Linked DNA regions of Halorhodospira halophila. The main gene of each other region encodes a partner of the protein of the gene in region 2 in a complex. Links are inferred from orthologs where the notes say so. Each region holds a gene or a part of one and is shown on either strand. Other genes may lie near its edges.

Region 1 (15,226 bases), on a different replicon or contig from region 2:
GGGACGCCGAATACTCGGCACCACCCGACTCGGCCAGCACCTCACCGGGGTGCATCGGCCCCTCGCCGTACTCCAGCCAGCCGTGGCGCACGCCCAGCGCCCGGGCGAGAAGGGCGATGTGCTCCCGGGTGGGGAAGTTCTGGCCCTCGAGCCAGCCGCGCGCCGCCTGCTTGGATACCCCGACCATACGACCCAGCCGGGCATACTCCCGCGGACCGACTCCACACCGGTGGAGGGCTTGGCGGAGTCGTTCGGCGAACTGGGCCCGCGCGTCTTCAGATCCAGGATGACATGCCATCGTCGCAGGCTAAGGAGGGCGGTCGAAAAAGGCAGTTGCCATCGACAACCGCTGCTTGTCGTCGGCAGCCGGCACGGACGACGCGCCCAGCCAGGGTGCGCTATGATGCCCGCATGTGCAGGCTCGCCCGCATCCTCGCCGCTGCCCTGCTCGCCACCCTGCCGGTGGCGGCTGCCAGCTCGTGGCCCGATGACCCACAGGCCGAGATGGATGTCCGCCTGCACCCCGACGATGGCCGGCTCGAGGGGCGCCTGACTCTGCAACTTCCGGACGAGGGACCATTCTCCCTGGCTGTCGGGCCGGGATACCGCATCGACGAGGTGGCGCTCGACGCCGGTAGCGCGGAGAAACTGGGCCAACGGGGGGTCATCCTGCGCCCCGGGGAGGCCACTGAAGCCCGGCTGCGCTGGTCCGGCGAACCCGGCGAGGAAAGCCGGGGTGCCCACCTGCGACCCGAGGGCGCCTGGCTCGCCGCGGAGGCCGGCTGGTACCCCCGCCCGGCGGAACGGCGTACGGGCTACCGGCTGAACGTCACTGTGCCGGAACCTCTCCAGGTGGTGGCCGAGGGAACGCGCGTCGATGAGCGCATTTCAGACGGCCTGCGCCGCGTCGAGTTCCGCCATCCGGCGCCAGCGCGTGGCATCACCCTGTTCGCCGGCGAATGGGAGCAACGCAGCCGATCCGTCCGTCACGGGACCGTCCACACGTTCTTCCCTGAACACCTCGCGGAGCACCACGACCTCTACCTGGAGAAGACCGGGGCCTACCTGGACGAATACAGCGACTGGATCGGCCCGCCACCGCACGAGACCTACTCGGTGGTCGCCGCACCATACCCCGTGGGCCTGGCTTTTGCCGGATTCACCGCCCTCGGCGAGCAGGTCATCCCCCTGCCCTTCATCCCGGAGACCTCGCTGCCCCACGAAGTCGTCCACAACTGGTGGGGCCGCGGTGTCTACACCGACTACGACGAAGGGAACTGGAACGAGGCCCTGACCTACTACATGGGCGATTACCACCAGGCCGCGCAGCGGGATACCGAGCAAGCGCAGCGCCTGCGAGGAGACTGGCTGCGCAGCCAGGCCGCGCTCCCCGATGCGGCTGACTACCCGCTCAGCGAGTTCCGGCACAACCGGGGGACGGTCGACGAGATCATCGGCTACCAGCGCGGCGCCCAACTCTTCCATACCCTGCGCCGAAGCCTCGGCGAAGCGGCTTTCGACCAGGCAGTGCGCCGGTTCTACGCCCGGCACGCCCACCAGGAGGCCAGCTGGTCGGAGCTCGAGACCGCCTTCGCGGGAGCTGCGGAGGACGAGGGCGCGGACGCCGAAACCGTCCCTGCGCTGTTCGAGTGGTTCCTTTCGGCCACCCGCGCCCCGGATCTGGAACTGGATGAACGCACGCTCGAGGTCGCCCACGAGGGGGACGACCGCTTTCGGATCCGGGTAGACATTGCCTGGGATGAGGACGGCTACCCGGTCTCTGTCCCCGTCGTGCTTAAGGGCGAACACGGCCGTCTGGACGAACGGGACATCCGCCTGCAACCGGGGGAGCGAACCCGGATCGAGTTCACCAGCGAGACCGCTCCCCGCTACCTACAGGCCGACCCGGACCACCACCTGTACCGCCAGCTGGCCCTCGGTGAGGGAGTCTCCATCCTGCGCGACACCCTGCTGGCCGAGTCCGTGACCCTGGTCGCTAGCTGGGACGGCCTGGAAGCAGCCGCCGAGCGGGCGCTGCGCGGCGAGGTCGAGCCCGGCGCCCCGGATCGCGACCGCCCCCTTCTGATCGTCGGCCCCAGGGAAGCGGTCAGCGAACACCTCGAGGCGATCAAGGCCTGCGTCACTGATCGGATCCGGCCGGTGGACCGTTCCCCCGTCGCCTGGGCCAGCACCACCGGGGGCGGACAACCGCTGATCGCCCTCGCCGCCGAGGACGCCGAAGAGGCTCGCGAGGCGCTGCAGCGTCTGGCGCGCTACGGCCGGCACAGCTACGTCGGCTTCGGTAGCGGCCACGATGCCGAGACCGGGCTCTACAACCCCGCCGACCGCCACGGGCTGCGCCTGCCCCTGGCCGATCAGCTGGACGCCGACTGACCCGCGACACGAGGCGGTTGCCACAGCAGTCGCACCCCCGGCATGGCCCGGCACGATGGGGCCACGCCGTAGCCCGGCACGGCGATCGGGCGATGACCGGAGAAGACCACCGGAACCCGGCTGCGCTCCCAGGGCGGGACACCCAACCGCTGATACAGGCGCTGCAGCCTGCGCCGGGCATCCGCATCCAGCACTGCGGCACGGAAGACCACCGTCACCCCCTGCGCAAGGAGTTGTCCGTCGATACCCCGCGGGCTCCACCGCGCTGACAACGTGCCCCCGGCCAGGCTCAGCGCCCCCCGGCCAAACCAGGAGCACGGCTCCGGATCGGGATCCGCGCCCAACGACTCGGCGGGCAGCAAGTGGAGCCGCCCCCGGTAGCGGCGGATGCACCCGTCCGGCCAACGCAACTCCGGCTGAGCCCCTTCGCCCGATTCAAGTAGCGCCTGCACGCCGACGGCCAGCCGCCGGCCCGGCGGCGGACGGTGCCCGGAACGAACCAGCCAGTGGCGAAGCACGGCCTGACGCCGATACGGCGCCAGTCGCAGCAGCTCAGCTACCGCCGGGCGCCCGTCGGCGGCACGCGCCGCCGCCAGATCGCTGTCCAGGTAGCCATCCAGCAAGGCCTGATCCGCCTGCAGGGCAGCCACCCCCGCCTGCAGGCGGCCAGCTGCATCCGGCCAGCGCGCCGCCAACGCCGGCAGCACATGCTCGCGCAGATAGACCCGGTCATGGGCAGGATCCCGATTGGCCGGATCCTCGATCCAGTCCGCACCACGGGCCTGCAGGTAGGCCGTCAAAGAGGCACGCGGCACCTCCAGCAGCGGCCGCGCCAACCGACCCCGCCCCAGCGGTCGGGTTGTCGGCATGGCGCACAGCCCGTGCAGCCCCCCCCCGCGCAGTGCCCGGAGCAGGAAGGTCTCGGCTTGATCCTCGGCGTGGTGCGCCAAGACAAGGCACTCGCCGGGGGCCACCAGGGCACTGAAAGCCCGGTAGCGCGCCTCCCGGGCGGCGGCCTCCAGGCCCTGACCGACGGGGGAAGGCACATCCACGCGGCGGCACTCGAGTGCCACCCCCAGGCGCTGGCACACGGCCCGGCAATGCTCCGCCCAGCGGGCCGATCCGGCGTGCAGGCCGTGATCGATATGGACTGCACCCAGCGGCGCTGGCAACTCATCGCGGCCTTCGGCCAGGGCGTGAAGCAGTGCCGTGGAATCCCGCCCGCCGCTGAAGGCGACCCGGTAGCCCGCGGCCGCGGGGGCCAAGGCCAACAACCGCGCCACCAGCGCCCCGGGGTCGAGCACGCAGGTTACCCCTGGGGCTGACCGATCCCCGCAAGCCGCCGGTGCCGGTCGGCCACGAGCTCATCCGGGCTCATCTGCGCGACCCGCCCCCACTCCTCGCGCAGCACCTCGCGCACGCTCTCGGTCATCGCGTCGTAGTCCCGGTGGGCGCCCCCGAGCGGCTCGGGGATCACGCGATCGACGACCCCCAGGTCGTGCAGCCGCTCGGCCGCCATCTGCATGGCCTCGGCCGCATCCGCGGCCCGCTCGGAACTCTTCCACAGGATCGAGGCGCACCCCTCTGGCGAAATCACCGAATACACCGAGTAGCGCAGCATCAGCAGTCGATTGCCAACGCTGATCGCCAGCGCGCCGCCCGACCCGCCTTCACCGATCACGGTGCAGATCACCGGAACGCGCAGCTGTGCCATCTCGGCCAGATTCCGCGCAATGGCCTCACTCTGTCCGCGCTCTTCGGCGCCGACGCCGGGATAAGCGCCCGGCGTATCGATGAACGTAAAGATCGGCAGACCGAAGCGCTCCGCCATGCGCATCAGCCGAAGCGCCTTGCGATACCCCTCCGGTCGGGGCATGCCGAAATTGCGCCGCACCTTCTCCTTGGTATCCCGCCCCTTCTGCTGCCCGATGACCATCACCGGGCGGCCGTCGAAGCGCGCCAGGCCACCGGCGATGGCGGCATCGTCGGCATAGGCTCGGTCACCGTGAAGCTCCTGGAAATCGGTGAAGATCCGCTCAACGTAGTCGAAGAAGTAGGGGCGCTCGGGATGACGGGCCAGCTGCACGATCTGCCAGGCGCTCAGCGAGGAGAAGATCTTCTCCGTCAGCGAGCGGCTCTTGGCCTCGAGGCGCTGGATCTCCTCGTTAATGTTGACCTCGGAATCCTGGCCGACGTTGCGCAGCTCTTCGATCTTGGCTTCTAGCTCGGCGATCGGCTGCTCGAAATCCAGAAAGTTCTTGGTCATGAGCTCCCCGTTGACCTCTCCGATGGGCGGGCGGATACCACAGGCTAAATGCGTCGTGGGCGTACCTTACCAGAAGCGAAACTCCTGTGGGGACGCCGGCTTGGCCTAACCAAGGCGGCGCCGGTAGACACTGAGCAGCTGCCCCGGCCCGGGTCGTCCTCGGGTGGTGACGATCAGCGTCTCGCGCTCGGCCAGATGGGCACCACACTCGCGCACAAGGGTCTGGTAGACCGCGTGGACCACCCCCGACCCCTCCAGCGCCAGCAGATCGCTTCGCGGGATACGTACCTCGACCCGGCACCCGGCGACGCTGGTCAGCGCCAGCACATACTCCGTCCCCGCCTGCGCGTCCCCTTCCGCTTGGTAGCGCTGGGCGACGCCGTCGGCACCCGCGTCCAACGGGGCGAGCAGCGGATCGGCAAAGGCCGCCGCCATCCGCCGGACCGCTTCCAGCGTCGCCCGTTCCAGGGCATTGTCGCCACTTTCATCGTGCATGCCGCCCCCCGATCCGCATCATCCGACCGATCACCGTCGACGACCGGCCCCAAATGCGGGACAATGCGGGGCCGACAGGCTTGACCGCAACCCCCAAGGCGGAAACGGCAGCATGCGCATCACCACCGTTGTTCACCAGGGCGTCACCCGGGTCGCCATCCACGAACAGGGCGACCGCTGGGCCGTCTCACCCGTCGCGGGTGATCTGGGCGGACACCTGTGCGCCGGCACCTTACCCGAGGCCGGCTACGACTGGCCGCGGGTCACGGCCGAGGCCCTGACGTTCCTGGCTCCGCTGCCGCAGCCACCCCGCAACATCATGTGCCTGGGCCTGAACTACGCCGACCACGCCCGAGAGTCGCAACAGGCCAAGGGTGACGAGCTGGCGCTGCCCGAGGCGCCGGTGGTCTTTACCAAGGCAACGACCACCGTCGCCGGCCCATACGCGGACTTCCTCCTCGACCCAGCCGTCACCCGGGAGTTGGACTGGGAGGTGGAGCTCGGCGTGGTGATCGGCCGGGGTGGCCGGCACATCCCGGAGAGCGAGGCACTACAGCATGTCTTCGGCTATACGGTGATCAACGACCTGTCGGCACGTGACCTGCAATTCCGGCACAAGCAGTTCTTCCTCGGCAAGTCGGTGGACGGCAGCTGCCCGATGGGGCCCTGGATCACCACCGCCGACGCGGTACCCGATCCCCACGGCCTTGCCCTCTCCTGTCAGGTCAACGGCACCACCCAGCAACAGTCGCATACCGGCGAGATGGTCTTCTCCATCCCCGCGGTCATCGCCACGCTCTCGCGGGTCATGACCCTGGTTCCCGGGGATATCATCGCCACCGGCACGCCGGCCGGCGTCGGTTTTGCCCGCACCCCGCCCCGCTTCCTGCAGGCCGGGGACATCGTCACCTGTGAGGTCGAGGGGCTCGGCACCCTGCGCAACCGCATCGTGGCACCGGACCCGTGAGCTAACCCCTGTGAAAGACGACGTGGTTCCCCCAACCACTCCGGCCCCGGCGCTCTCGAGCAGCCTGACGCAGACCCTCTTCCTGCACAGCGAAGACGGGATGCTGATCCTGCGCGATGGGCACTTCATCGCCTGCAACCCGGCGGCTGCCCGCATGCTGGGCTGGGAGGATCCGCAGCAGCTGATCGGCCTGCGCCCGGAGGCCATCTCCTCGCAACTCCAGCCGGACGGATCGTCGGCGGCGGAGCGGGCACAAAACCTGCTCGAGACCGCACTCATCGAGGGCGCCCAACGTTTTGAGTGGGTGCACGTTACCCCGCAGGGCGAACACCTTTGGCTGGAGGTGGTGCTCACCCCGCTGCACCTGGAGGACGAGACCCTCTGCTGCGCCACGCTGCGTGACATCTCTGGGCGCAAGGAGATGGAACGACGCCTGCAGCTGTCGGCCAAGGTCTTCACCGCCACGCGGGACGGGATCCTGATCACCGACGCCGAGAGCCGCATCCTCCAGGTCAACGACGCCTTCGCGCGAATGACCGGCTACACCGAGGACGAGCTCATCGGGCTGACGCCGCGGATCCTGCAGTCGGGCCACCACAACGACGACTTCTACCGGGCCATGTGGGAGTCGATCCAACGGGAGGGTAGCTGGTCCGGCGAACTCTGGGACCGCTCCAAGTACGGCACCCTGCAGCCGAAGTGGGTGACCATCAGCCGTGTCACCGGGGCCTACGGCGAAGTCGTCAACTACATTGCCGTCTTTAGCGACCTGACCGAGCTCAAACGTTCCCAGGAGCGGCTGCAGTTCCAGGCCTACCACGATGCGCTCACCGGCCTCGCCAATCGCCTGCTGTTCAAGGACCGCATGGCCCGCGCCCTGGAGCGCTCGCGACAGTCCGGTGAACAGCTAGCCGTGCTGTTCATCGACCTCGACCACTTCAAGGACGTCAACGACAGCCTCGGTCATACCGCCGGCGATCGCGTCCTCCGCCAGGTGGCTCACCGCCTCCAGGCGCGCCTCGGCGCCGATGACACCCTGGCGCGACTGGGTGGCGACGAGTTCAGCATCTGCCTGGCCGAGATCCGCGACCACCGGGACGCTCTCGCCTGCGCTGAGACCGTCCACCAGGAACTGGAGCGACCGTTCCAGTACAGCCGCCGCTGGTTCCAGTGCCGGTGTAGCATCGGCATCAGCATGTATCCGGACAACGGCGAGACCGTCGAGGCGCTGGTCCGCAACGCCGACTCGGCGCTGCACAAGGCGAAGGCCGACGGACGCAACACCACGTGCTTCTACGCCGAGGAGCTGACTGAACATGCCCAGCGCCGGCTGGATCTCGCCCAGGAGATGCGTCAGGGCCTGCAGCGCGGTGAACTGGTCCCCTATTTCCAGCACCAGGTCGAGCTGCAGACCGGTCAGATCGTGGGCATCGAAGCCCTGGTCCGCTGGCACCACCCGGACCGGGGGCTACTGGCCCCGGGCGCCTTCATCTCGGTCGCCGAGGAGGTCGGAACCATGGCGGCGCTGGGGGAGGACATCCTCCACCAGGCCTGTCAGCAAGGGCGCACCTGGCTGGACCAGGGACGCGAGTTCGGGCGCATCGCCGTCAACCTGTCCGGGGCCCAGTTCCACAACGGCAACATCGAAAAGACGGTCCTGCGTACGCTGGAGCAGACCGGCCTGCCGGCACGGCACCTGGAGCTGGAGATCACCGAGTCGACCATCATGGATCTCAGCCCCCGCACCCTGGAGCGGCTGGCCGCCCTGCGCCGGGCCGGAGTGTCGCTGAGCATCGACGACTTCGGCACCGGCTACTCGTCCCTGCTCTACCTCAAGCGCCTGCCCATCAACCGGGTCAAGATCGACCGCGGCTTCATCTGGGACATGGAGACCACGCCGGAATCCCGCTCCATCGTGGAGACCATCCTGCAGCTCGCCCATGTCCTCGGGCTTGAGGTGGTGGCCGAGGGGGTCGAGACCCTGCAGCAGCGCGACCAGCTCATCGATGCCGGGTGCCGCGTCGGCCAGGGATTCCTCTGGGCACGGCCGGAGCCCCACCCGCGGCTACGCTGCTGTCGCCCCCAGGCGCCCAACGACCCGCCCTGAGTTCACCACCACAGGGCAACAACCGCGCCCACACCGAGCACCCCCGCGACACCGGCGCCGCCGTAGCAGACCCACCAGGTACCGCGCCCTGCCGGAATCCCGAGATCGCGCAGGGTATGGTAGATGCGGTGAGCGGCGTGGCAGAGCACCAGCCCCAGCGCGAGGGCCACTGGCACCCCCACCACCGGCCGGGCGAACAGCTCGCGGGATGCGTGGTAATCCAGTACCTCGATGCCATGCTCTGCAGCCACGGGCATCACGACGCCGGTCAGCAGGATCAGCGCCGGGGCGAGCAGCGCGGCGAGTAGGCCCCCGGCACCGAAGAGCAGCCACAGCGGCGGTTCGTGCGAACGCCTCATCGGACGCCTCCCAGGAGATAGAGCCACACCCCGCCCGAGAGGGCCACCGAGACCACCCAGGCACCCCGCACGACCGCCCGGTCGGTGGGCCTGCGGCCCCGCCAGCGCAGGACCGGCAGCGTCAGGGGCAGCAACCGGAACCAGGTGACAGCGTGGTAGGCGGCGGCCAACAGAGCGGCCAGGTGGAGGCCGAACAACCAGGGGCTGCCGTGCAGGTCCCGCCACCCTTGGTAGGCGGCTTCCCCAGCAGCAAGGGCCAACAGTCCGGCAAGCAGCCAGAGCGCATAAAGGCCCAGCAGGACGCTGCTGCCTTCGCGCAACAGGTAGCGGCGGTAGGCCGGATGCCGCTCCCACCAACCGCGCATGGTCGGACGGTAGACGCGCGCTCGGCTCATTCCGATCCCTCCTGTCGACGACGACCGGGCCGCAGCCAGTCGAGCAAGTACCGCGCGCTGCTGCCGGGCTTGTTCTGATTGATGGCCCGCGCGGGATCGACCCCCTTGGGGCAGACCTCGGAGCAGTGGCCGACCAGCGTGCAGCCCCAGACCCCCTGTTCGGCATCAACCACCGCGTGCCGCAACTCGCTACCTGCGTCACGGCTGTCCAGGTTGTAGCGCTGGAGTAGCGCCAGGGCCCCGGGGCCGACAAAGTCCGGATGCCAACCGTACTGCGGGCAGGCGGCATAGCAGAGCAGGCAGTTGATGCACTGGGCGTACGCGTAGTAATCCGTCATCTGCTCCGGCGTCTGCCGATAGGTCCCCTCGGCCGCCGTCCGTTCCCCGGCCGGGATCAGGTAGGCGTGCACCGTCTCGAGCTTCTCGAGGAAGTCGCTCTGATCGATGACCAGATCCCGCTGCACGGGGAAGTGGTCCAGTGCCGACACCCACACCGGCCCCGGCGCGTAGTCGCGGAGGAAGACATGGCAGGCCAGCTCGGGTTCGCCGTCGATCATGCAGCCACAGCTACCGCAGATCGCCATGCGACAGGACCAGCGGAAGGTCAGGCTGCCATCGAGGTGATCCTTGATGTACTGCAGCCCCTCGAGCACGGACATATCCGGCGTGTACGGCACGGCATAGCGCTGCCAGCGCGGTTCGGCGTCCTGTTCCGGGTGGAAACGCTGCACCGCCAGAGTGATCCGCTGCGATTCGCTCATGCCTGCGCCTCCCCTTCAGCGCCGTAGGCCCGCCGCCGCGGCGCAGAGCGGGTAACGGTCACCGGCGCATGGTCGATCACGGGGCCCGTCCCGTCACCGGGGTAGGCCAGGGTATGAACCAGATAGCGCTCGTCATCACGCTCGCTATAGGCGTCATCGCGCACGTGGGCGCCGCGGGACTCCTTGCGTGCCCGCGCCGACCAGGCCATCGCCTCAGCCACCTGCAGGCTGGCCCCGAACTCCATCGCAGTCAGCCACTCGGTGTTGTATGTCCGGCTGCGGTCGTCGAGGCGGATGCCGCGTCGCAGGCGCTCGCGCAGCGCCGCCAGCGTCGTGCACGCCTGCTCCAGGCCGGCCTCGTTGCGAAAGATCCCCACCCCCTGTTCCATGGCCCGATTGAGATCCGCGCGCAGCGTAGCGAGCCGCTCGCCCCTGTCGTTGCGCAGCAGTTCAAGCCGCGGCGCCAGGGCCTCGGTAGCGAGCTGCTCCACCACGCGCTGCGGCCGCCGCGGTGCCTCGCGGGCGTACTCGGCGGCCGCCTCTCCTGCCGCCCGGCCGAAGACAAGGAGTTCCGCGAGCGAGTTGGAACCGAGCCGGTTGGCTCCGTGAATCCCGGTGCTGGCGCACTCCCCGGCAGCAAACAGCCCCGACAGGGGGGCGGCACCCCGGACGTCGGTGGGAATCCCCCCCATGGTGTAGTGGACCGCCGGACGGACGGGGATCGGCTCCCGAACCGGATCCACTCCGGCGTAGCGGCGAGCCACCTCGGTGATCATGGGCAGCCGCTCTAGGATGCGGTCCTCGCCCAGGTGGCGTAGATCCAGCTGGACTGCCGTGCCCTGCGGCGTGGGCACGGTCCGGCCCGCCTGGTCCTCGTACCAGAAAGCCTGGGAGAGCCGATCCCGCGGCCCCAGCTCCATGGCTTTCGGACGCGGCCACGGTTCGGTGGGCCCGAGACCGTAGTCCTGCAGATAGCGACGATCATCCCGGTTGGTCAGGACGCCGCCCTCGCCCCGGCACCCTTCCGTGATCAGGATGCCACTGCCGGGCAGCGTGGTGGGGTGCCACTGAACGAACTCCATGTCGCGCAGGGGCACCCCCTGGGCGTGCGCCATGGCCATGCCCTCGCCGGTCACGATGCCGGCGTTGGTGTTCTGCCCGTAGACCCGCCCGGCCCCGCCGGTGGCCAGCACCACCGCCGGTGCGCCGAAGCGCACCGGCTTGCCGCTGGCGATCTCCAAGGCCAGTACGCCACAGACCACCCCGTCGTCGACCAGCAGATCTGAGCAGAAGTATTCGTCGTAGCGCTGAATCCCCGGATAGCGCAGGGAGGTCTGGAACAGCGTATGCAACATGTGGAAGCCGGTCTTGTCGGCGGCGTACCAGCTGCGCTGGGTCGTCATGCCCCCGAAAAACCGGACATGTACCTGGCCGTCCGCCTGTCGGCTCCACGGGCAACCCCACTGTTCGAGACGGACCATCTCGCCAGTGCACTCGGCGACAAAGCGTTCAACCACGTCCTGGTCGCACAGCCAATCCCCCCCGGAGACGGTGTCGTTGAAGTGCCCGTCCAGGCTGTCATCCGCCCGGGCCACACCGGCAGCGCCCCCCTCCGCAGCGACGGTGTGGCTGCGCATGGGCACCACCTTGGAGATCAGCGCGATCCGCAGCCCAGGGTCGCGCTCGGCCGCCGCGATAGCGGCCCGCAACCCGGCCCCGCCGCCACCAACAACAACCAAGTCGCACTCAATGTCTTCGATCGCCTGCAATGCGCCTCCCGGGATCCAGGGCCACGACGGAGGTCCAACCGTCGCGGACGCGGGTGTCACTCCAGATCCAGTGCCGCCATCTGTACCTTGCCGAGCATGGTATCCGCCTGCCGTCGCTCAGCATCGGCCTCCTCAGTGCCCAGCTCCTCGGCCAGTTCCGTGAAGAGTTCGGCGAGCTGCTCAAAGTGAGGCAGGGCCGCCTCGGCGCCCTCGGCGGCGAGCACCGCCATGGCCAGGCGCTCCTGAGCGATCCCGAGAGCCCGGCGCGCCTGCGGTGTGTCCTGCTGCTCGACCAGCGCCCCGCGCACCTCGAGGGCGTGGCGGTAGGTCTCCACCGTCTCGGCCAACCCCTCCACGGCCTCCTGGACCGCACCGCAGCGCTCCAGCGCCAGCGCCCAATCCTGGTAGGCATCCGCGCTCTGCCGCTCGCGGACGATGTCCTCGCGCAGTTCGATCACCTGCCGGTAGTAGGGTAGTGCCACCTCGGCCCCCTCCTCGACCAGCACCCCCTGGCCGTAGCGACCCAGCGCAACGCTCCAGTCCCGAAGCGACTGCGCCGTGGCGTGTTCGGTGGCCAGGGCCTCGGCGAGTTCACACCAAGCCTCATAGCAGGGCAGTGCGGCACTCGCCCCCTCGGCCTCGAAGAGCGCATCGCCCAGGCGCTCCAGGGTGATCCCCCAGTCGCGGCGCGCGGCATCTCCCCCTTCACCGGCGCTGATCGCTGCATCCAGATAGTCGAGTGCCTCCTGGTAGATCGGAATAGCCGCCTCGGGACCCTCGTCGTCGTAGACGGCATCGCCCTGATCGGCGCGTTCCAGGCCGACGGCAAGCAACTCGGCTGGATCGCCCTCCGTCTCGAGGCCGGCGTGCGGCTGCACATCTAGCTCGACCCCCTCCTCCTCGGGCACCCCGCCCTCGGGAGCCGGGTCGACGATCACCTCGCCGTCCGCCGATGGGGCCACCTCGGCCGGCTCTTCCGCCGGCTCGGGTTCGGCCCGCTCGGGCGCCCCCTCCCCAGCCTCCGCAGCCGTGTCCGCGGGGCGCTCCAAGACGCGCTTGCCGGCCAGCCGGTGCGCTTGGCTACTCGCCGGCCTGCTCCGGGGACCGGCCTTCGCCGTCTTCGAGCGCTTCCCGGACCCCGCCGCGGACGCAGCAGCGCCAGGGCTCTTGCCCTGCTGCCTGCCTCCCGGGCCAGCGCTGCGCCGATCTGCAGCCCCGGTGCGCCGCTCGCTGGTCTCCTGCCGGTCCTCCTGGTACCAGCGGCGGATCGTCTTGGCCGCCGGCTCGTAGGTCCGTGCCAACTCTTGCGGGGTGTGCCCCGCCTCGACCAGTTCGACCAGCTTGCGCCGGAACTCCGGCGAATATTTCGGGCGACCCTCAGCCATGCAGTGCTTTCCTCCGGATCATGCGGATACGGCGAGTCCGTCGACGCGGTTACTCCAGCCCGTTTTCCCGGACGGGTCAAGAACCCTAAGATGATAACGCCGGCACCGCCACGGACCCGACACCCCTGGAGAACGGAAACCCATGCAAGCGCTGCTCTTTGACGTCGATGGCACCCTGGCCGACACCGAAGGCGCGGGCCACCTGCCCGCCTTCAACGCCGCCTTCGAGGCATTCGGCCTTCCCCACCGCTGGGATGAAACCACCTATCGACGCCTCCTGAACGCGGTCCCGGGCGGCCGGGAACGACTGCACGACACCCTGACCCGGGAACCGCCCCCGCCCGGGCACGGCGATATCAATACGCTCGCGCGGCGACTGCACGAGGCCAAGAACCGCCTCTACGCCGAGCGCCTCAGCACCGGCTCCATCCCGCCCCGGCCGGGGATCGAGCGAATCCTTGCCGAAGCGCGAGAGCGGCAGGTGCGCCTGGCCGTGGTCACGACCAGCGCCCGCGCCAACGTCGAGGCCCTGTTCAACGGCGTGCTACCCGCCGAGTTGCAACCGGCCTTCGAGGTCTGCATCTGTGGCGACGACGTCAACGCCAAGAAACCCGACCCCGAGGCCTACCTGCAGGCCCTGCGATCACTGCGGCTCGCGGCCGAGGACTGCCTCGCCGTGGAGGATTCGGTCAACGGGCTGCGCGCCGCCCGCGCGGCCGGGATCCCGACGCTGATCACCCGCAACCGCTGGACCCGGGACGACGCATTCCCGGGTGCCGCAGCGGTCATTGATGACCTGGACCACGGACCCGACGGCACCGCCGTGGGGATCGATGACCTGATCGCCATTCACCGCGAGAGCCGCTAGCGGGGGTACTCGACCCCCACACGGTCATCGACCACCGACTCAAGCCGCTTGATCAGGTCATCGCTGGGCGTCACCGTCCAGTTGCGGCCTAGGACGACGCGCCCCCGGCCCCTTGGGTGGCGGTAATCGACATGGACCGGACTCTCCCCAGCGTAGCTGCTGAGGACCTGGCGCAGCTCGGGCACCAGACCGTTAGCGGCACGAGCCGCGGTTACCGGAATCACCAACCGACCGGCTGCCCGCTCGCGGGCCCGGGCGATGTCCAGCACCTCTTCGCCGGTGATCCGGTACCCGCCACTGAAGTCGTCGTAGTCGAGACTGCCGCGCACCACCAGCAGCGCATCCTTCTCAACGGCATGCCGGTATTTGCCGAACGCCTCGGGGAATAGCACCACTTCGATCCGGCCCGTGCGGTCATCCAGGGTCAGGGTGGCCAGGCGGCCGCCAGTGGAGGTGCTGCGCACCCGCAGCGCGACCACCAGCCCAGCCGCGGTAACCGTCCGGCCTCGGCCCCCATTGCCGTCTCCGCCATTGCCGCCGGCGCCACTGGACAGCCGCTGCAGGCGATCCGTAGCCAGATACGGAAGCTCATGCTCGTAACGGTCGATCGGGTGCCCCGTCAGGAATAGACCCAGTGTGGCCTTCTCCGCGGCCAGGCGTTCTTCCTCCGGCCATTCGGGCTGCTCGGCAACCTCTTCGCCCTCGCCACGGGAGGCGATCACCGCCTCTGCAGGGCCACCGAACAGATCGGTCTGCCCGGCGGCCTGGTCGCGCGTCGCCTGCTCGGCAGCCGCCAGCGCCGCCGGGATCTGTGCCATTCCCGTGGCGCGGTTGGGGATCAGGCGATCCAGGCTCCCCGAACGACACAGGGCCTCCAGCACGCGACGATTGGCGCGGCCGGTGTCGACCCGGCGGCACAGGTCGAAGATATCCCGGAACGCCCCGTTGGTATCGCGCTCGCTCAGCACCGCATCGAGCGCCGACTCCCCCACCCCCTTGATGGCACCCAGACCGTAGACGATGGTCCGCTCGTCCACCGCCCGGAAGGGCTTGTCACTGCGGTTGACGTCCGGCGGCAGCACCTCCAGCCCCATGGCCCGGGCCTCATCCAGGAAGATCACCACCTTGTCGGTGTTGTCCATGTCCGAGGAGAGCACCGAGGCCATGAACGGCGCCGGGTAGTGACACTTGAGCCAGGCGGTCTGGTAGGAGAGCAGCGCGTAGGCCGCCGAGTGCGACTTGTTGAAGCCGTAGCCGGCGAACTTCTCCATAAGGTCGAAGATGCCGGTGGCATGGTCCTCGGACAGACCCCGGGCCTTGGCCCCTTCCAGGAACTTGGCCCGCTGCTTGGCCATCTCCTCGGGCTTCTTCTTGCCCATGGCGCGGCGCAGCAGATCCGCCTCGCCAAGGCTGTAGCCGGCCAGGACCTGCGCGATGCGCTGCACCTGCTCCTGGTAGAG
Region 2 (9,932 bases):
CCCCGTCGTCGAGCACCCGGGCGAGTTCTTCCGCCCCATCGGCATTATGCGCGACATCCAACAGCCACTCCAGTGACCCGGTCCCGATCCGCTCCAGCCGTCCGGGGACGCGGATCCGGCCGAGGATGCGGGCAACGGCTTCCGGATCCGCACCGGTGCCCTCCGGCAGCTGAACCAGAGCGGCCAGGGCGGTGGCCACGTTACCGCGCGCCGCCCGGCCGGAGACCCCGGGCGCCGGCAGGCCGCACCAGTGGTGTCCGGCGCAGCGCCACCACCAGAGCCCGTCGTCCCCCTCCCCCCAGGTGAAGGCGTCCCCGGCCTCCACCAGTCCGGCACCGACCTCCAGGGCGATCCGACGCAGCGCCGCCGGCGCATCCGGCTGACCGATCACCGCCGGCCGGCCGGAGCGAAAGATGCCGGCCTTCTCCGCGGCGATCACCTCGAGGTCGTCACCCAGGAACTCGGCATGATCGCGGGCGATGCGGGTCACCACGGCGATATCAGCATCCACCGTGTTCACTGCGTCCAGCCGGCCGCCCAGGCCCACTTCGAGGATCCAGACCACCGCGCCACTGCGCCCGAAGAGGTCGAAGGCTGCGAGGGTGGTGTGCTCGAAGTAGGTCAGGCTTACGCCCGCCTCGCTCCGGGCCTGCTCGACCCGACCCAGCGCCTCGATCAACGCGGCATCGCTGACCTCCGCGCCATCGATGCGCATGCGCTCGTTGAAGCGCTGGAAATGCGGCGAGGTGTAGAGTGCCGTGGCCACGCCAAGACCGTTCAGCACACCCTCGAGGGTCCGCGCCACGCTCCCCTTGCCGTTGGTCCCGCCGACGGTGATCACCCGCGCGGCGGGATCGAGGACACCAAGGCGCCGACCCACCGCGGCCACCCGCTCAAGGCCCAGGTCGATGGCCGTCGGGTGGGCCGCTTCCAGGCGTGCCAGCCAGCCATCGAGATCCGCCGGGACTGCCGGCTGCGCCGTGCGGGCGTCGTTCATGCGTTGCGTGAGCCGCCCCCGTCCTCACCGGCGTCGGCCGGACCGTCACCCGCCTCGCCGGAGCCGTCTCCCTCGCTCGGCTCGCCGGCCTCGGTGCCCTGCGCCTCGGCAGCCGTCGGCTCGGACTCCACCGCCGGAGCGGGCGCCACCGAGACATCGCCGCCGAGCTTGCCCATCAGCGAGGCGATCTCGTCGCGCATCTCGCGCCGGTCGACGATCATGTCGATGGCGCCGTGCTCGAGCAGGAACTCGGCCCGCTGAAACCCCTCGGGCAGGGTCTCGCGCACGGTCTGCTCGATCACCCGGGGACCGGCGAAGCCGATCAACGCCCCGGGCTCGGCGATGATGACATCGCCCAGCGTGGCCAGGCTGGCCGAGACACCGCCCATGGTCGGATCGGTGAGCACGGAGATATACGGCACCCGGGCCTCGTTGAGCCGCGAAATGGCCGCCGAGGTCTTGGCCATCTGCATCAGCGAGAACAGCGCCTCCTGCATGCGCGCCCCGCCCGAGGCCGAGAAACAGACCAGCGGGATGTCGTGGGCCCGGGCCTCCTCGGCGGCACGGCAGAAGCGCTCGCCAACGATGGTGCCCATGGACCCGCCCATGAACCCGAACTCGAACGCGCAGACGACGACGGGCCGCTGATGGACCGCACCGCGCATAGCCACCAGGGCGTCGTTCTCGCCGGTAGCCTTTTGGGCCTGGGTCAGCCGATCCCGGTAGCGCTTGCTGTCGCGAAAACGCAGGAAGTCCGAGGGCTGCAGTTCGGCGCCGATCTCCACGGCCTCGCAGGACTCGTCCAGGAACAGCCGCAGGCGCTGCCGCGCCGAGATCCGCATGTGTGCATCGCACTTCGGGCAGACCTCGAGGTTGCGCTCCAGATCCGGGCGGTAAAGGATGCCCTGACACGACTCGCACTTGGTCCACAGCCCCTCGGGGACGCTGCGGCTGCGCGGTCCGGCCTCAGTCCGGATGCGCCGCGGCATGAGTTTCTGAAACCAGCTCACGAATCACCCCCCGTCGTCGTCTCGTCCATCGCCCGGCGCAGGGCGCGGACGGCATCGCGCAGGCGCTCGGGCAGATCCGCCGCCGCGCCGTGTTCGCCGATCATGCGCACCAGCGCGCTGCCGACGATCACACCGTCGGCGCAAGGCGCCAGCGCCGCAGCGCTCTGCGGGTCGCGCACCCCGAACCCGACGGCCACCGGCAGATCAGTGACGCGGCGGATACCGGTGACCTGCTGCTCCACCAACCCGGCATCCAGGTCCGCCGCACCGGTGACCCCCTTGAGGGCGACCGCGTAGACGAACCCGCCGGCCACCGAGCAGACCCGCTCGAGGCGGGCGGCGCTGGTGTTGGGCGCCACTAGGTAGATGAGATCGAGGCCGTGGGCCTGCGCCTCGTCGGCCAGCTCTTCGGCCTCCTCCGGGGGCAGATCAACCGTCAGCAGCCCATCGACACCGGCGGCGGCGGCATCGCGCGCAAAGGCGCCGTAGCCGGCAGCCTCGAGGATATTGGCGTAACCCATGAAGACCACCGGCGTATCCGGATCGTCCTCGCGGAAACGGCGCACGACCTCGAACAGCCGCGCCGGCGTCGTCCCCGCCGCCAGTGCCCGGGCGCAGGCGGCCTGGATCACAGGGCCGTCGGCCATCGGATCGGAAAACGGGACGCCAACCTCGATGATGTCGGCGCCGCCGGCCACCAGGGCGTGCATCAGGCGCACGGTGTCGTCGGGCGACGGATCACCACCGGTGATGTACGGGATCAGGGCCGTTCGCCCGGCGGAGCGGCAAGTGCGGAAACGTTCAGCGATGCGGCTCACAGTTCGATGCCCTCCTGCGCCGCGACAGTGGCGATGTCCTTGTCACCCCGTCCGGAGAGATTGACCACCAGGGTGGCGTCCGGCCCGAGTTCCGCGGCCAGGCTTTCGGCGTAGGCGACCGCATGGGCGGTCTCCAGCGCCGGCAGGATGCCCTCGGTTCGGCTGAGCCGGTGGAACGCCGCGAGCGCCTCGGCATCGGTGACCGCGACGTACTCGGCGCGCCCGGTATCCTTCAGCCAGGCGTGCTCGGGGCCGACGCCGGGGTAGTCGAGGCCGGCCGAGATGGAGTGGGTGCCGATGATCTGCCCCTCGTCGGACTCCATCAGGTAGCTGCGCGCGCCGTGCAGCACCCCGGGCCGTCCGGCATTGAGCGGAGCGGCATGCCGACCGCTGGCCACGCCTTCGCCACCGGCCTCGACACCCACCAGCCGGACAGCGGCGTCGTCGAGGAACGGGTGGAAGATGCCCAGGGCATTGGAGCCGCCGCCGACGCACGCCACCACGGCATCGGGCAGACGGCCCTCGCGCTCCAGCATCTGCGCCCGGGTCTCGACGCCGATGACCCGCTGGAGATCACGCACCAGGGTCGGATAGGGGTGGGGGCCGGCGACGGTGCCGATGATGTAGAAGGTGTTGTCGACGTTCGCCACCCAGTCGCGCATCGCCTCGTTCATGGCGTCCTTGAGGGTGCGCGTACCGGCATCCACGGCGCGGACCTCCGCACCAAGCAGGCGCATCCGATAGACGTTGGCGGCCTGGCGCTGCACATCGTCGGCTCCCATGTAGACGACGCACTCCAGGCCCATTCGCGCCGCCACCGTCGCCGTGGCCACGCCGTGCTGGCCGGCCCCGGTCTCGGCAATGATCCGGGTCTTGCCCATGCGTGCGGCCAGCACCGCCTGGCCGACGGTGTTGTTGACCTTGTGCGCGCCGGTATGGGCCAGGTCCTCACGCTTGAAATAGATGCGCGCCCCGCCGGCGCTGGCGGTCAGCCGCTCGGCCAAATACAGCGGAGTCGGTCGGCCGACGAAATCGCGCAGCTCGCGGTCGAGTTCATCCTGAAAGGCCGGATCGCGACGCGCTTCCGCGTACGCCTCGGCCAGCTCCTCAAGCGGCCCCACCAGGGTCTCGGAGACGAACCGTCCCCCGAAACGGCCAAAGTGCCCGTCGTGCTCCCCGGCGGGATCGCCGCCGTACTGCTCAGGTCTCGTCGCCACGTTCCACCTCCGCGAGAAACCGGGCTATGCGCTCCCGGTCCTTGATCCCCGGCTCCGACTCGACGCCGCTGCTGACATCCACGGCGAAGGGGCGCACATTGCGCACCACCCCCGCCACATTCTCGGCGTTCAGGCCGCCGGCCACCGTAAGCCCCCGCACGCCGCCCGGGATCGTGTCGTGATCAAAGGACTCGCCCCGGCCACCCCGTTCGCCCAGGCGGTGGCTGTCGAACAGGAACCCGCTGGCATCGGGATAGGCCGCCACATAATCCTGAGGATCCACCCCGCCGCCCATGGGCACCGCCTTGACGTAACGGCGCTCGTAGAAGCGGCAGAGCTCAGGCGCCTCATCGCCGTGGAACTGCAGGGTATCAAGGTGCAGCCCCTCGAGCGCCACTTCCACCTGCCCCGGCTTGGGATCGACAAACAGGCCGACCACGGAGACAAAGGCCGGGACCGCGGCCACAATGGCGCGGGCCTCTTTCATATCCACCGCACGCGGGCTGGCATCGCAGAAGACCAGGCCGATGGCATCGGCCCCCAACTCCACGGCGGTCGCGGCATCTTCAGGGCGGGTGATTCCGCAGATCTTGACGCGCGTGCGCACGCTCGGCGTCCCCCTTCGGCGGCTCCAAGGAAAGCGCAAATGTTACCGCGTGGGCCGGCTTTACGCCAAAAACGGCCAGTGCCCTTCGGCGGGGAGTCCGTAATGCGGCGGGTAGACCACCCGGGTCAGGTAGAGCCCGGACGCCGGCGCCGTGATCCCGCTGCGGGTCCGGTCGCCCGCGGCCAGCAGATCGGCGGGCCAGTGCTCAGCCTGCTCGCCGGTTCCGACGGCCATCAGCGTCCCGGCGATGTTGCGCACCATGTGGTGCACGAAGGCGTTGGCCTCGATGTCGATGAACAGAAGCTCACCGTGGCGGTGCACATCGATCCGGTACACCTCGCGAACGGCGTGGGGTGCCTGGCAGGCGACGGCACGGAAGGCCGAGAAGTCTTGCTCACCGACCAGGGCCTGGGCGGCCCGGTGCATACGCCCCGCATCGAGCTCGCGGTGGGTCCACGCCACCCGGTGGCGCAACAGCGCCGGGCGGGCGCGGCGGCTCAGGAAGACGTAGCGGTAGCCACGGCGCTGGGCGCGGTAGCGGGCGTGGAAATCGGCGTCGACGGCGTGGGCCGAGCGCACGCTGACCGTCTCGGGCAGTTGCGCGTTGGTCCCTAGCACCCAGGCGTGCAGCGGGCGCGACGCCGTCGTATCGAAATGAACCACCTGCGCGGCGGCGTGCACCCCGGCATCGGTTCGCCCGGCGCAGACCACGGTCACGGGGTGATCCGCGATCCGCGACACCGCCCGCTCGAGGGCCTGCTGCACCGAGGGGGCGTGGTCCTGGCGCTGCCAGCCGCTGAAATTGGTGCCGTCATACTCCAGCACCAGCGCGATGCGTTGCTCGGTACACGCTCCCGCCAAGGCCGCCCCGCCTACTCGCCGCCGAGCTCAGCCAGGACCTGCCGGGCGCTCTCGCGCTGCGACTCGGTCCCCTCCTCCAGGACCTCCTCGAGCAGGCTGCGGGCCCCCGGCTCATCCCCCAGGTCGATGTAGGCCCGGGCCAGGTCGAGCTTGGTGTCGGCCTCATCCCCCTCACCGACCCCCAGGGACGGCTCCGGCTCAGCCTCCGGCTCGGCACCCTCGTCCGCCTGCAGGCCGAGCCCCTCCTCGGCGCCCTCGTCTTCCTCCTCGCTGAACAGGCTGTCGAGGTCCATTTCGTCGAGTTCATCGCCGCTGGCATCCGCACCGCCGAAGAGCTCATCGGCGACGTCCTGCGCGCCGGCACTCGATTCCGGCTCGCGGGCCATGGCCGGCTCAGGCTCCTCGGCGGGCTCGGCAGCTGCCGGCCCCCCGGCGGCCTCGGGCTCCGCCGGCTGCGGCTGCTCGTCAAAAGCCGCATCAAGACGGCGATCGAAGTCATCCTCGCCCTCGCCTTCGCCCGGCGCCTGCTTGCCGACTCCTTCGCCCTCGTCAGCGTCCAGACCCAGATCCAGGTCTTCCAGATCCGGCTTGGTATCCAGACCCTCCTCGACCTCGGGCGCCGGACTCTCCGGCGTACCGCCATCGGCTGCCGCCCCCCCAGGCGCCTGCGCTTCGCCCTCCGCCTCGTCGGCGTGCGCCTGGCTTGCTGCCGCGGCATCGGCGAACAGCGGACTATCCGGCACGAAGGCCACACCCAGTGCCACCGCTGCCTGCCAGGTCGGGTCGGCGTCGCTGCGGGTCCGGTCGTAGAGGTCCTGGGCCTGGCTGAGGAACGCCTCCCGATCGCCGAGACGGGAGTGCACCTCGAGCAACCGCAGGCGCAGATCGGTGCGTGCCGGTTCGCGGTGAATGCCGCGCTCGAGCACGTCCCGGGCCCGGCGCAGGTCGTCGTCTGCCAGGTACTCGTCGGCGAGTTCGAGGGCGTCGCGGCGTGCTCCGCTGTCGAAATCGAAATCGAGGTCGCCGCGATCGAGGCGCAGCCCCTCCCGGCTATCAGGCTCCGCCGAACGGCGCCGCCGGCGCAGCAACAGGCCGGCGACCACAGCGAGCGCCAGCAGGGTTCCTCCGGTGGCGATCAGCATCTGCCGCCGTGCCTCCTCGTCACGCCAGAGGTCGGCAGCGGTGACGTCGCCGTCGCCGGAGAGCCACTGCGCCCAGCCGACCTCATCTTCCGTCTCTTCCTCGCGCTCCGGCGCCTCCGGCTCAACCTCGACGGGCGCTGGCTCCGGCTCGTCCAGGGGGTCGAGGGGCTCGTCCACCTCGGGCAGCGGGACGATCGGCGTCGGCTCGGCATCCGGCGGCGGCAGCACCCCTTCCATGTCCAGGTCCACCAGCCGCTCGAGCGCCGCCACCCGCTCGCTCAGATCCTCAACCTGCGCCCGGAGGCTGTCACGTTCCGAACGCAGGCTCGCCCGCTCCTCCCGCAGGGCCGCCAGCGCCCCCTGCAACCGGCGTACGTTGGCCTCAGAGGCCTCCAGCTCGGTATCAAGCAGCGAGAGCACCTCTTCGGTGCCTTCCTCATCGCCCAGGGCCAGGATGCGCAGACGGGCCTCCTCGGCTGTCGGCGCCTCTTCCTCCCCAACGGGCGCGTCGGGGTCCGCCAGGTCAGGGATAGGCACCGACTCGTCGAGCTCCTCCACCGCCGCGCGTCGCTCGGCTGGCGGCACCCAGCTGGCCAGGTGCTCCTCGTAGATCGCCTGGGCCTCGCCGGCAGAAAGCTGCTCGATCTGCTCGCGGCTGGGCAGCTTCAGCCACCACCCACTGAGCAGGTCGTTGACGTTGTCGTCAGAGAAGGCGCGGGGGTTAAGCCGCTGGATGGCCAGCATGGTCTGCGCGACCGTCACCGAGTCATCGGGGCGGTGCTCCGACGCGATCCGCCACAGGGTATCCCCCTCCTCCACCGGCCCATAGGCGGTGGATCGGCGCTCGCGCTCACCGTCGCGGGTCACCTCCTCAAACGGCTCGCCCTCGCGGGCCAGTGGCTGCCCCTGTGCCGGGGCATCGTCGTCGGCGGTGGTCGGCCGCTCGAGGAGCAGGGTGTACTCGCGGACCAGGTCGCCCTCGGGCCAGCTGACCTGGACCAGGAAATCAAGCAGGGGCTCATCGATGGGCTGCTGGCTGGTGACGGCGATGTACGGGGCATCCTCGCCCGACTCGATCAGCTCAAAGTCGAGCAGCGACAGCTCGGGCGCACGCTCGATCCCGGCGCGATCGAAGATCCGCCCCGGGGCCAGACCGACATCGAGCCGCGCCAGCTCGTCGGAACCGAGATCCCGCACAGGGATGCGCGCCGAAACCGGCTCGCCGGCCTCGGAGCGGCCCTCGATGGTACCGAGGCTGACCTCCACCGCGGCTGCCACCGAGACCAGTGACAGACCTGCCAGGCCGGCGAGGCCGTGAATCGCCTTGCGCACGGGCTCGCCCCTCCGTCCGCCGTCAGATGTATTCGCCAATCAGCAGCTCCGCGATCTGCACGCTGTTCAGCGCTGCTCCCTTGCGGACGTTATCGGCCACCACCCACAGATCGAGACCCCGCTCGTGGCTGATGTCCTCGCGGATGCGTCCGACGTAGACTGGATCGCGCCCCGCGGCCTCGGTCAGTGCCGTCGGATAGCCGCCACCGGCGCGCTCGTCCAAGACCTCGATGCCCGGAGCGCCGGAGAGCACCTGCCGGGCACGCTCGGCGGTGATGCGCTCGCGGGTCTCGATGTGCACAGCCTCGGAGTGGCCGTAGACCACCGGCACCCGCACCGTGGTCGGGTTCACCCGCACGGAGGAGTCCTCGAAGATCTTGATGGTCTCCCAGACCATCTTCATCTCCTCCTTGGTGTAGCCGTTGTCCTGGAAGTCGTCGATGTGCGGCAGGCAGTTGAAGGCGATCGGCTTGGGATACTCGGCACACTGCGGCTCGGCGCCGTCGAGGATCGCCCGACTCTGGGTGTGGAGTTCGTCGATGGCCGGCTTGCCACTGCCGGAGACCGCCTGGTAGGTGGCCACGTTGATCCGCTCGATGCCCACGGCGTCATGGATCGGCTTGAGCGCCACCAGCATCTGGATGGTGGAACAGTTGGGGTTGGCGATGATCCCCCGCTTCTTGTAGCCAGCCACCGCGTGAGGGTTCACCTCGGGGATGATCAGCGGGATATCGTCGTCATAGCGGAAGTGGGAGGTGTTGTCGATGACCACCGCACCGGCCTCCGCCGCCCGCGGCGCATGCTCGGCGGAGATGGAGCCCCCGGCGGAGAAGAGCGCGATCTGCACCTGCGAGAAATCGAACTCGGCCAGATCCTGGATCACCAGCTCCTGCCCGGCAAAGGTCACCGTGTTCCCCGCCGAGCGCGCGCTGGCCAGCGGGTAGATCCTGCGCGCGGGGAAGCCGCGCTCGGCCAGGATGGAGAGCATCACCTCTCCCACGGCGCCGGTGGCACCAACGACGGCGACGTCGTACTGCTTGCTCATGGATCCTTAGCCCCTGTCTGGACGTTTTCCTGTCCGGAGTCTAACGCCTCGCGGCAGCGCGGGGCCAGCGCGACCCGCCGCCTCGGGCCGCCCCAGCAATCCGCGGACTGGCACGCCGGCAGGTACCTGCTAGATTGTCAGCAGTTCCCCCCAACCCGTGAAACCAAGGAGCGGCACCCATGCACAGAGGCATTCTCTATACGGCCGCCAGTGGCCTGGTCGCCGGTGGTTTGATCGGCGGGCAGGCGTTTGCGCAGCTGCCGGCCCAGGACTTCAGCTACGACTACGCCGAGGGCGGCGTTGTCTTTACTGAGCTGGACGACGCGGATCAGGACCTTGTCGGCCCGCGGCTGATCGGCTCGCTGAACCTGACCGACGACATCTTCCTGCGCGGCGAGGCCAGCTACCTCACCGACGACATCGACATCACCACGCTCTCGCTGGGCCCGGGCTACCGCCTGGCCGTCACGCCGGGCATCGACCTCTACGGGGTCGCCGCCCTGGTCTACCGCGATACCGACTTTGATGATGGCTCAAGCAGTGAGAGCGAGACCGGTTTCGAACTCACCGCCGGCATCCGCCACGGCTGCATGTTCCTCGACGGCCTGCAGTACGCCTGGGAGATCCGCTACCTGGATGTGGACACCGGGGAAGATCTCGACGACGGCATCTTCAATCTGGCGGCCAAGTTCACCTACGCGCTGACCCCGCAGTGGGACGCCGTGGGCGATCTGCAGATCAACGACGCCGGCGACGAGAACGACCTGGGCCTGGCGCTCGGGGCCCGCTTCAACTTCTAACGCCTCCCCGGGACGCGCGGAGGCACCCACGCAAAGGGGCCGCACCTTGTCGGGTGCGGCCCCTCTGTCGCGGATGGTCGCTGCGGGCTGTAGCTGGAGCTAC

Evidence for each region.
Region 1: the proteins of accD (region 2) and CCR79_RS07835 are in contact, whole or in part, in a solved structure (PDB 8UXZ), measured with the Escherichia coli proteins. The link is inferred for Halorhodospira halophila from one-to-one orthologs.

What each region holds. Positions count from the first base shown.
Region 1 is NZ_NHSN01000018.1:134,914-150,139, forward strand. Bases 2,683-5,519 are described here. They hold CCR79_RS07835 (acetyl-CoA carboxylase carboxyltransferase subunit alpha), read right to left. Parts: upstream 4,661-5,519; coding sequence 3,704-4,660; downstream 2,683-3,703. Other genes in these bases: tilS (tRNA lysidine(34) synthetase TilS), read right to left, coding at 2,683-3,698; CCR79_RS07840 (hypothetical protein), read right to left, coding at 4,766-5,155; CCR79_RS07845 (fumarylacetoacetate hydrolase family protein), read left to right, coding at 5,268-5,519. In the rest of the region: CCR79_RS07820 (helix-turn-helix domain-containing protein), read right to left, coding at 1-187; CCR79_RS07825 (M1 family metallopeptidase), read left to right, coding at 412-2,394; more of tilS, read right to left, coding at 2,376-2,682; more of CCR79_RS07845, read left to right, coding at 5,520-6,122; CCR79_RS07850 (EAL domain-containing protein), read left to right, coding at 6,145-8,229; fumarate reductase subunit FrdD, read right to left, coding at 8,232-8,588; CCR79_RS07860 (fumarate reductase subunit C), read right to left, coding at 8,585-8,983; CCR79_RS07865 (succinate dehydrogenase/fumarate reductase iron-sulfur subunit), read right to left, coding at 8,980-9,744; frdA (fumarate reductase (quinol) flavoprotein subunit), read right to left, coding at 9,741-11,513; CCR79_RS07875 (transposase), read right to left, coding at 11,570-12,898; CCR79_RS07880 (HAD-IA family hydrolase), read left to right, coding at 13,041-13,766; dnaE (DNA polymerase III subunit alpha), read right to left, coding at 13,763-15,226. UniProt on the Escherichia coli protein: Component of the acetyl coenzyme A carboxylase (ACC) complex. First, biotin carboxylase catalyzes the carboxylation of biotin on its carrier protein (BCCP) and then the CO(2) group is transferred by the carboxyltransferase to acetyl-CoA to form malonyl-CoA.
Region 2 is NZ_NHSN01000025.1:75,703-85,634, forward strand. Bases 1-3,000 are described here. They hold accD (acetyl-CoA carboxylase, carboxyltransferase subunit beta), read right to left. Parts: upstream 2,008-3,000; coding sequence 994-2,007; downstream 1-993. Other genes in these bases: CCR79_RS09700 (bifunctional folylpolyglutamate synthase/dihydrofolate synthase), read right to left, coding at 1-997; trpA (tryptophan synthase subunit alpha), read right to left, coding at 2,004-2,825; trpB (tryptophan synthase subunit beta), read right to left, coding at 2,822-3,000. In the rest of the region: more of trpB, read right to left, coding at 3,001-4,042; CCR79_RS09720 (phosphoribosylanthranilate isomerase), read right to left, coding at 4,026-4,649; tRNA pseudouridine(38-40) synthase TruA, read right to left, coding at 4,710-5,510; CCR79_RS09730 (FimV/HubP family polar landmark protein), read right to left, coding at 5,522-7,984; CCR79_RS09735 (aspartate-semialdehyde dehydrogenase), read right to left, coding at 8,007-9,029; CCR79_RS09740 (outer membrane beta-barrel protein), read left to right, coding at 9,209-9,829; leuB (3-isopropylmalate dehydrogenase), read right to left, coding at 9,929-9,932.